3 regions of the Desulfomicrobium aestuarii genome follow, and region 1 is predicted to be linked to each of the others. Evidence: predicted binding sites of a transcription regulator. Region 1 holds the regulator's gene; each other region holds the start of a gene.
The links. Region 1 encodes sigma-54, which starts transcription at its own class of promoters, with help from an activator protein. Its sites were predicted from a motif close to CTGGCACGGNNNNTGCTT; they were not measured.

Region 1 (3,274 bases):
CAACGCCCGGGAATTTGCCCGGGAGCGGGGAAACGAGTTCGGCCAGGACCTCCTTCTTGGTCCTGGCCGAAAGGTCGGAGATGATCAGGTCTTTATCCAGGTATTCGGCAAGCTTCATGCCCTTATACCCCAGGGTCGATGAGGCCGAAGTCGCCGGTCTTGCGGCGGTAGATGACGTTGACGCGTTCGTTCTCGGCGTTCAGGAAGACGAGGAACTCGTTCTCCGTCTTGCCGAGCTGCATGGCGGCCTCTTCGACGACCATGGGCTTGGGCTCGAAGTGGTCGGTCTGCTGGATGCTCTGCCTGCGCTTGCCCGTGGTGTCCTCGTCGAAGCTGATGACGTCCATGCGCACGGTGTCGCCGCCGGCCTTGCGCTTGCTCTTGTCCTTGTCGCGGACCTTGCGCATCTGGGCCTCGAGCTTGTCCCACACCATGTCGACGGTGGAGTACATGTCCTCGCTGTCCTCGCGGGCGGAGATGTGCACGTTCTTGCCGGTCAGGACGACGTCGGCGATATGGCGGAATTTCTCGACTTCGAGGTTGACCTGCAGTTCGGCGTCAGGGGTGCCGGCCATGAACTTGCCGAGCTTGCCGAAACGGTCCTTGGCGTACTTGCGCAGGTGGTCGGAAGGGTCGAAGTTCTTGAAGTTGAAGACTATCCTCATGGAATCCTCCTCGTCAGTTGAGGGTCAACCCCGCGTCTTCCCGGAAGGGCGGCGAGGGGTGGAATATCAAAACACCTGCTTGCGCTTGGATGACGACTCGATGCCCAGGACGGCGCGGTATTTGGCCACCGTGCGGCGGGCGATGTTGACATCCAGCGTTTCCTTCAGCACCGCGGCGATCTTCTCGTCGCTGTAGGGGTGCTTGGGGTCTTCCTCGCTGACCATCTTCTTGATGATGGCCTTGACGGACTCGGAGCCCACCTGGGTGCCGTCGTCCATCTCCAGCGCGGAATTGAAGAAAAATTTCAGTTCGAAGATGCCGTGCGGGGTGGCCACGTACTTGCTCGTGGTGATGCGGCTGACCGTGGACTCGTGCATCTCGATGTCGTCGGCCACGTCCTTGAGTATGAGGGGCTTGAGCTTGGTCACGCCGTGCTCGAAGAAGCCCCGCTGAAACCGCACGATGCTCTCGACCACCTTATACAGGGTTCTCTGCCTTTGGTGCAAGCTCTTCATGAGCCACATGGCCGAACGCATCTTGTCGTGGAGGTACTCCCGGTCCGGGCCCTTCACGGCCAGGCTCGTGTCGTCCATGTAGTAGGGGCTCAGCTGCAGCTTGGGCAGGCCGTCGTCGTTCATGACGATGACGAAATCGCTTTCGTACTCGTACACGAAGACGTCGGGGCTGACGAAGACGGTGTTGTCGCTGCCGTAGCTCGCGCCGGGCATGGGGTCCAGGGTCTGGATGATGTCAAGGTAGGCCTTCAGGTCCTCCATCTGGATCTTGAACTTGCGCAGGAGCGGCTTGTAGCGGCGCTTCTCGATATCCTCCAGATGCTCGTCCACCAGTGAAACGAGGATGGGGTCGTCCTGGCCCAGGACCTCCAACTGGATGAGCAGGCACTCCTTGGGGGAACGGGCGGCCACGCCCACGGGGTCGAAGCGCTGCAGGCGGTGCAGGACGGACTGGACCAGGGCCAGGGGCGAAAGGGTCTCGGAGGCGATCTCCTCGGCGCTGGTCGTCAGGTAGCCCAGGGAGTCCAGGTTGCCGATGATGGCCTCGCCGATGGCCTCCTCCTCTTCGGTGATGTTGGAGAGGCAGAGCTGCCACAGGAGGTGGCCTTCCAGGGAGGGCTTGCCCGAGAGCCTGGCCTCGTAAGACATCATCTCCTCGAGGGCCTCGGTCTCCTTGAACTGCACCTGCTTGGTCGTGCTCGAAAAGTCGCCGAGGTAGTTCTCCCAGTCGGCGTTGCGCATGAGCTCGGCGTCGTCGAAGGACACGTCGGCCCGTTGCTCCACGGGCGGGGCCTGGGATTCGACCTCCTCGGAGATCTCCCGCGGCGCTTCCTCAAGCATCGGATTTTCCAGCAGTTCCTGCTGGACGGCTTCGAGGAGCTCGAATCGGGAGAGCTGAAGCAGCTTGATGGCCTGCTGCAGCTGCGGGGTCATGACCAGCTGCTGCGTCAGCTTGAGGTTCTGTCGGAGTTCAAGGCCCATAGTGTCTCTGTCGTCCCAGCGTAAGATGCAGTGTTGTCGTCGGCGGATTCATCCAGCAAAGACTTTGCCACAGAAGGCAGGTCGTGGCAATCCTTGGGAAATCGGCACCCCGCTAAAGGCTGAAACCCTCGCCGAGATAGACCTTGCGCGCCCCGGGGTCGGCGACGATCTCGTCGGGGCTGCCGCTCAGGATGATGCGGCCGTCGTACACTAGGTAGGCGCGGTCGCAGATCTGCAGGGTCTCGCGCACGTTGTGGTCGGAGATGAGCACGCCGATGCCCTTGGCCTTGAGGCCCTCGATGATGGTCTGGATGTCGTCCACGGCCAGGGGGTCGATGCCGGCGAAGGGTTCGTCCAGCAGGATGAACTTCGGGTCGCGGATCAGGGCGCGGGCGATCTCGAGCCTGCGGCGCTCGCCGCCGGACAGGTAGGCCGCCAGCTGGTCCTGCAGGCGGGTGATGCCGAGCTCGTCCAGGAGCCTGTCGGCCGTGCGCTTCTGCTCCTCGGCCGAGAGGCCGGAGTATTCCAGGATGAGCTGCAGATTCTGGCGCACGGTCAGCTTGCGGAAGATGGAGCTTTCCTGGGGCAGGTAGCTCATGCCCAGGCGGGCGCGCTTGTGCAGGGGCCAGCGGGTGATGTCCACGCCGTCCAGGGTGACTTCCCCGCGGGTGGGCGTGACGATGCCGGCGAGCATGTAGAAGGTCGTGGTCTTGCCGGCGCCGTTGGGGCCGAGCACGCCGACGACCTCGCCCTGGCGCACGTCGAGGTCGATGTCGCGGACCACGTCGCGGGCCCCGTAGCGTTTGGCCAGCTGGCGGCCGGACAGGGTCGTCACGGCTTGAGCTCCTTGGTGTCGGCCGGGGTGTTGAAGATGGCCTCGACCCGCTGCTTGCCGCCCAGAACCTCGCTGCGGTTCTCGCGCATGTAGAGCTTGATGACCTCGCCCTGGATCTTGTTGGCGCCTTCCATCAGCACCGGATCGCCTTCGAGGGTCAGGATTTCCGTGGCCGTGTCGTAGGTGGCCTTGTCGCAGGTGCCGGAGCGGCCCTTGTCGGCCTTGAGGCGGACATTGCCCTGGGAGATGATTTTCTTGATGGAGCTCTGCTGGTCCA
Region 2 (3,274 bases), 550 kb from region 1:
CCGCTGCCGAAGGCCCATGCAAAGACAGCGGCCGCGCCGATGATCTGGGTCACCAGCAGGTCGGTGCCGCCGCCGTAGAGCAGGCCGATGTTCGAACCGTAACCGGGGGCCGCGAAGAAGCCGACCATGATGGTGCCGAACATGCCGCAGACACCGTGCACGGAGGATGCGCCAACCGGATCGTCGATCTTGAGGACCTGGTCGATGAATTCAAGAGAGACCACGACCAGGATGCCGGCCATGAAACCGATGGCCAGAGAGCCCACGGGTGAAACTTCGTAACATCCGGCGGTGACGGCCACCAGGCCGGCGAGGGCGCCGTTCAAGGCCATGGAAGTATCCGGCTTGCCGTGCTTGATCCAGGCGTAGATCATGGCGCCAAGCACCCCCATGCAGGCGGCCAGGCTGGTGTTGACGGCGATGTAGCCGATGGTGCCGTTGACGGCGGTGGTGCTGCCTGAGTTGAATCCAAACCATGCGAACCAGAGGATGAAGACGCCAAGGCCGGCCATCGGGATGTTGTGACCGGGGATGGCCTTGGCCTTTCCGTCGGGGCTGTACTTGCCAATGCGCGGTCCGATCACCAGTGCGCCAGCCAGTGCCATCCAGCCGCCTACGGAGTGGACCACGGTGGAGCCGGCGAAATCAATGAAGCCCATGGTCTCAAGCCAGCCCTTGCCGAGATCCCCCGCGCCCCAGAGGGAGCCCCAGGCCCAGTGGCCGGAGATGGGGTAGATCACGGCGGAGACCACTACACTGACAATGATATAGGCTGAAAATTTGGTCCGTTCGGCAACGCCGCCGGAGATGATGGTTGCGGCGGTGGCTGCGAAGACGGATTGGAAGAACCAGAACGTCAGGTTCCACATGCCCGCATCGCTGGCGGGATCGTTCCCGGCGAGGAGGAATCCGCTTGATCCGATGAAGCCGCCAATGTCCTGGCCGAACATGAGGCCAAAGCCCAACAGGAAAAATGCGGGCTGTCCGGCCGCGAAATCGAGCAGGTTCTTCATCAGGATGTTGCCGGCGTTCTTGGCGCGGGCAAAGCCCATTTCTACCAGAGCGAAACCGGCCTGCATGAACATGACCAGGATGGCCGCGACCAGGGTCCACAGCAGGTTGGCGTTGGACTGGGAAAGGGCCTCGCCTTCGGCGAAAGCCATGGTCGGGGTAAAGGTCGCCAGGAGTAGGGTCAGAGCCCAGACTTTCGGTCTGAGCAGTTGCGATGTCTGCGTGGTTGTCTCGTACATGATGTCCTCCGTGAGGGGTGAGTGTTGATACCCACACACAGCATGGGGGATGCCATGTTGGCTAACTGTCTGGTTTTATGGGTTTTGCCTTGCTGGGGGCGAAATCGACATTCGGTATTTGTAATTTTTTCTCAAGTTTTCTCCCGGCATTTGGGAGTTAATTCACATTAATGTATAAATATAGAATTATTGACCCGGACGAGACTATTTTCGGGGAATCTGTTTGCTGTTAGCGAATTTAGTGCTATTATTTCGAGTCATTATATTATTTTCCATTTTTGTATTACATAATTGTTCACTCCGGCGAGGATCATTCCCGGTTTTTATTGATTTCCGGCTCGGGTGGTGGAAATTTTCCGATCCCGTCTTTTGGTTTTCCGGATTTTCGGCCGCCTCTTTCTTCCATGTTGCGTTTGGACATGGAGCAGGTCGCGCTTCGGGTTACCTTCGACGACGAAAATGTGTATTTCTACATTTTGAAGCTGGATATTCAAAAGTCCGTTTGACAAAAAAAGGAATCTGGCCCTGCGGACTGCACGAAATTGTATCTGCGCGGTTCGGCGCAGCGTCTTCGCTTCGCTGTATTTGTCCGGAATAAAAGAACTTATTTCGTTGGCACCGTCCTTGCTCAATTGCGACAAAAATGGAGGTGCTTTGTGAATCCGACAGATACCGCTTTTATCATCGTCTGCGCCGCCCTGGTCATGTTCATGACCCCCGGGCTGGCCCTGTTCTATGCGGGCATGACCCGCTCCAAAAACGCCCTCGGCACCATGATGCAGAGTTTCGCCGCCATCGGCGTCATCTCCCTGGTCTGGATGTTCTGGGGCTATTCACTGTCCTTCGGCTCGGATCTGAACGGGCTCATCGGCGGGCTGGACTTCCTGGCCCTGTCCGGCGTGGGCATGCAGCCCCACGAGTCCATCGCCACGAACCTGCCGCACATGGTGTTCATGATCTTCCAGTGCATGTTCGCCATCATCACCCCGGCACTCATCACCGGCGCCTTTGCCGAGCGCATGCGCTTCTCGGCCTTCCTCATCTTCATCGTCCTGTGGTGCACGTTCGTGTACGCCCCGCTGTGCCACTGGGTCTGGGGCGGTGGCTGGATGTTCAAGATGGGCGCCCTGGACTTCGCAGGCGGAGCCGTCGTGCACATGAGTTCGGCCAGCGCAGCCCTTGCCGCGGCCCTGGTCATCGGCAAGCGCAAGGGCTGGGGCAAGCGCTCCTTCCTGCCGCACAACCTGCCCATGACCATGATCGGCACGGCCCTGCTGTGGTTCGGCTGGTTCGGCTTCAACGCCGGCAGCGCCTTGGCCGCCAACGAACTGGCCGGCAGCGCCTTCGTCACCACGCACATGGCGGCGGCTACGGCCATGCTCGCCTGGCTGTTCGTGGAATGGAAGCTCCACGGCAAGCCCACGACCCTGGGCGCAGCCTCGGGCGCCGTGGCCGGCCTGGTGGCCATCACCCCGGCGGCCGGTTTCGTCGGCATCATCCCCTCGGTGCTCATCGGCCTGGGCGCAGGCATCTTCTGCTACTTCGGCGTGAGCCTCAAATCCCGCTTCGGTTACGACGACAGTCTCGACGTGGTCGGCATCCACGGCATCGGCGGGATCTGGGGTGCGCTGGCCACGGGCCTCTTCGCCACCAAGGCGGTCAACGCCGCCGGCGCCGACGGCCTCTTCTACGGCAACCCCGGCCAGCTCTGGATTCAGTTCGTGTCCGTGGTGGCGACCTTGGCCTTTTCTTTCATCGTGACCTATGCTCTGCTGAAGATCGTCGGAGCCATCACCCCCCTGCGCGTGACCGAGGAAGAGGAAGAAGCCGGTCTGGACGTTTCTCAGCACAGCGAATCAGCCTATCAGGCCTAACGGGCAACCTTTTGGAGGAATCATGAAACGTGTGGAAATAATCACCAGGCCCTACAAGCTGGACGAGATCAAGGAAGCCCTGACGGGCATGGGCATCCAGGGCATGACCGTGACGGAGGTCAAGGGCTTCGGCCGCCAGCGAGGCCACAA
Region 3 (3,274 bases), 460 kb from region 1:
GTCCGTGACCTCACGGATGCGCGCCGCCATGGGCAGGAAAACGAAGTTGGCCAGAAGCACGCCGTAGAGGGTCGAGGTCAGGGCGATGGGGATGGTCGAGAGGACGACGCTCGTGTCGTTCACGCCCGAGAGCATGCCGATGAGGCCGACCACGCTCCCGGCCAGGCCGATGGCCGGGCAGACCTCGGCCAGCACCCGCAGCACGCGTTCGGACTCGTCGCGGCGCTGCTTGAAGAAGAACATCTCCGTGTTCAGGATGTCCGCCGTCTGCTCCCGGGAGTAGTTGTCCACGACGAAACCCAGGGCGCGGCGCAGGAACATGACGGACGTCTCCCGCTCGTCCTCGGCCAGGGTGTGCAGGCCCCGGATGCGACTCTTGACCGAAAGGTCCACGAGAATCTCGACGATCTCCGCCGGCTCTTTCATCCGCGCACGGTACGAGTTGCGCAGCACCCTGGCGACATACAGCAGACGCTGCATGCGGAAGCTGGCGATGGCCACGCCGAGGGTTCCCCCGGCCACCACGAAGATGGCGGCCAGGTTGAAATACTGGGCCACGTTGCCGCTGATGGCGAAACCTGCGGCGAAAACCACGCCGCAGAGCACAAGACCAAAAAAGGATTTCCGATCCATCACTGCCCTCCTCCCGTCGACGCCACCCAACGCCTGAAACCGCCTTCATCACCGTCCTCCGCGGAGGGCAGCGAGTCCGTCGGGTTCTCGGTGCTGAGCACCAGCTCGACCCGCCGGCTACGCTGCGCAATGTCGCCCGCCTGTGCGGGACGCCGATCGCCGTAGGCGGTCACCCTCAGCCGTTCCGGAGGAAAGCCTGCCTCCGTGGCCAGAAACATCGCCACCTCCATGGCCCTGGCGGAAGAGAGACGCCACGGCGCGGCAAAGTCGCCGACGGCCTCCCCGGGCGCAGCATGGCCGACCACAGCCATGGCGTGCGGCGCACTGCGCAGGATGGCGGCGAGTTCGAGCAGCCCGCTTTTGACTTCAGGCCGCAGCGCCGCGCCTGCGGGGCCGAAGAGGAAATCCCCGGCCAGGGTCACGTGCAGGGACTTTTCGGGCACGAGCCGTACGGCAATGGCGTCATTCAGGCGGGAACGCTCGATCATGTCGCGAATGCGGTCATGGATGCGGCCCAGCATGGACTCGACCGGCGGCGCCGGCAGGGGCAGATCCCCGCTCCCTTCCACGCGGACGGCCAGGTCCGTCACCGATTTGAACTGAATCTTCGGCGTCTGGAAGGCGTAGAGCGCGGCGAACATGATGAACATGGTCATCATCAGGTCCGACCAGCAGACGACCCATGCGGCCGCCTTGGGCCGGGGCTCGCGGGCGAAGATGTCAAACTGTTGACCGGCAGGACCCCCGTCGCTCAGGCGCGGCTCCCAGCCTCCTGCGGGCTGCGGCCCCGTCTCCGGGCGCGCCAGCCGTGCCGAGACGTCTCGAATGCTTTCTGGTGTTGGTTCTCGCATGGATTCCTCCGCTAGGCGCTGAGCCAAATCCATGCCAAACACTTGTGCCGAGGAAGGCCGGCGAAATACGTTCCGGCTTGCGGGGACGGCTCAAAGCCTGTATGCGACAAAGTAAACGTCAACCCCAACCTGGAGGAAACATGGCTATTGTTCTCGATCACGATGAATGCATCGGCTGCGAAACCTGTGTCGAGCTTTGCCCGGAAGTCTTCGCCATGATTGACGGCGAGGAAAAGGCCATGGTCAAAGCCCCGGATTCCAACGCCGACTGCGTGCAGGACGCCATCGACGGTTGCCCTGTTTCGGCCATCAGCAAGGAATAACCCGAATCTTTCCTTCTCCACGCAAAGGGGAGCGCGGCTCCCCTTTTTCGTGCCCGCAACAAATGCTTGCGCTTTGGACGGGTTCTCCACAAAGTACGGGTCGTCCGGAATTCCGGCGAAATCGCCGACACGCACCGTCATGGAAACCCGCACCGAAAAAAAATACATCCTCGACGCGGCCCTCGCCAATCTGGCCCTGGCCGTCATCTCCGCGCACTGTTTGCCCGACCCCGACTTCGCGCGGGCCACGGTGCACAGCATCTATTTCGACACCCTGGACCTGCAGTTCCTTACGGAGAAGATCGACAGCACCTACCTCAAGGCCAAGGTGCGCCTACGCTGGTACGGAGACTGGGATTTCCGGCCGGACGACGGGCCGGCCTTTCTGGAAGCCAAGATCAAGGAAGGGGGACTGCAGCGCAAGGTCCGCATCCCCGTGCCAAGGTCCGGGAGCGAACTGGCCCTCATGTCCCTGAGCGATGCCGAACTTGCGGCCCTGCCTGCCCTGCTCCATACCCGCGGCGTGGGATTCTCCGCATCACCCAGGCCCGTCTTTGTGGTCAGCTATCGCAGAAGCCGTTTCGTGGACCCGCGGACCGGGGCGCGCATCGCCCTCGACCAGGACATCCACGCCCCGCGCCACGCCCTGTCCTGCCCCGGCGCCACCTGTTCCCGAACCCTGCCCTGGGCCGTCATCGAGACCAAGGGCAGCCTCGCGGTTCTGCCGCCCTTCCTGGCGCCTCTTGTGCCCATGGGACTGCGGCCCGACGCCTTCTCCAAATACCTGCACTGCTACCTGAGCCTGATGCAGCAACCTCTTTAAGGAGCCAACGTGAACGAGATCCTGCCCGTCGGCATCGACTTTCTGGCCAACATCTACGAAGCCCTGATCAAGGCCGGTACCTCAGGCCACGAGAAGATGGAGAACATCGGCCTGACGACGTTCTTCATCCTGCTGCTGGTCTCCTTCTTCGCATCCCTCTACATCTCGCGCCTCTACGTCCGCTTCTACCGCCCCCGCGGCACTGGAAGCCTCGCCTACCGCTCCTTCCCGCTGCTGGGAATCTCGGTCACGGCCATCTTCATCTGCGTCCAGTTCTCCCTTCCCCTCTCCCTGGGCCTCCTGGGCGCCCTGTCCATCGTCCGTTTCCGCACGCCCATCAAGGAACCGGAAGAGGTCGGCTTCATCATGCTGACCATCGCCACGGCCATCTCGTGCGCCACGTTCAACCTGCTCTTCCTCGTCATCCTGCTGGCCGTCTCCACCCTGGGCCTCTTTCTCATCAACTGGCAGGGCCTGCCCCTGGCGGCCAGCGAACAGGGTTCCATCCTCGTCAACCTGCCGGGCGGCGACGCCGGGACCACTGCCGCGGGCTTTCTGCCCCGCATCGGCGAAATCAAGGACATGCGCGTCATCTCCGTGGTCGAAACGGCCCAGGGCACGGCCGTAACCCTGCGTTTCTCCCG

Region 2: ACZ5AC_RS15115 (ammonium transporter) is a predicted target of sigma-54. The motif match lies at 1,863-1,880, and genes of this name have one in related genera.
Region 3: ACZ5AC_RS14735 (OmpA/MotB family protein) is a predicted target of sigma-54. The motif match lies at 1,505-1,522, and genes of this name have one in related genera.

Annotation. Positions count from the first base shown of each region.
Region 1 is NZ_AP042427.1:2,722,852-2,726,125, reverse strand. Features, by position in the region: gene ACZ5AC_RS12355 (PTS sugar transporter subunit IIA) at 1-118, opposite strand, end outside; gene hpf (ribosome hibernation-promoting factor, HPF/YfiA family) at 123-665, opposite strand; gene rpoN (RNA polymerase factor sigma-54) at 732-2,162, opposite strand; gene lptB (LPS export ABC transporter ATP-binding protein) at 2,275-2,997, opposite strand; gene ACZ5AC_RS12335 (LptA/OstA family protein) at 2,994-3,274, opposite strand, start outside.
Region 2 is NZ_AP042427.1:3,269,353-3,272,626, reverse strand. Features, by position in the region: gene ACZ5AC_RS15120 (ammonium transporter) at 1-1,250, opposite strand, end outside; gene ACZ5AC_RS15115 (ammonium transporter) at 1,907-3,124, shown strand; gene ACZ5AC_RS15110 (P-II family nitrogen regulator) at 3,147-3,274, shown strand, end outside.
Region 3 is NZ_AP042427.1:3,186,714-3,189,987, forward strand. Features, by position in the region: gene ACZ5AC_RS14730 (motility protein A) at 1-633, opposite strand, end outside; gene ACZ5AC_RS14735 (OmpA/MotB family protein) at 633-1,484, opposite strand; gene ACZ5AC_RS14740 (ferredoxin) at 1,625-1,807, shown strand; gene ACZ5AC_RS14745 (VTC domain-containing protein) at 1,947-2,630, shown strand; gene ACZ5AC_RS14750 (DUF4956 domain-containing protein) at 2,640-3,274, shown strand, end outside.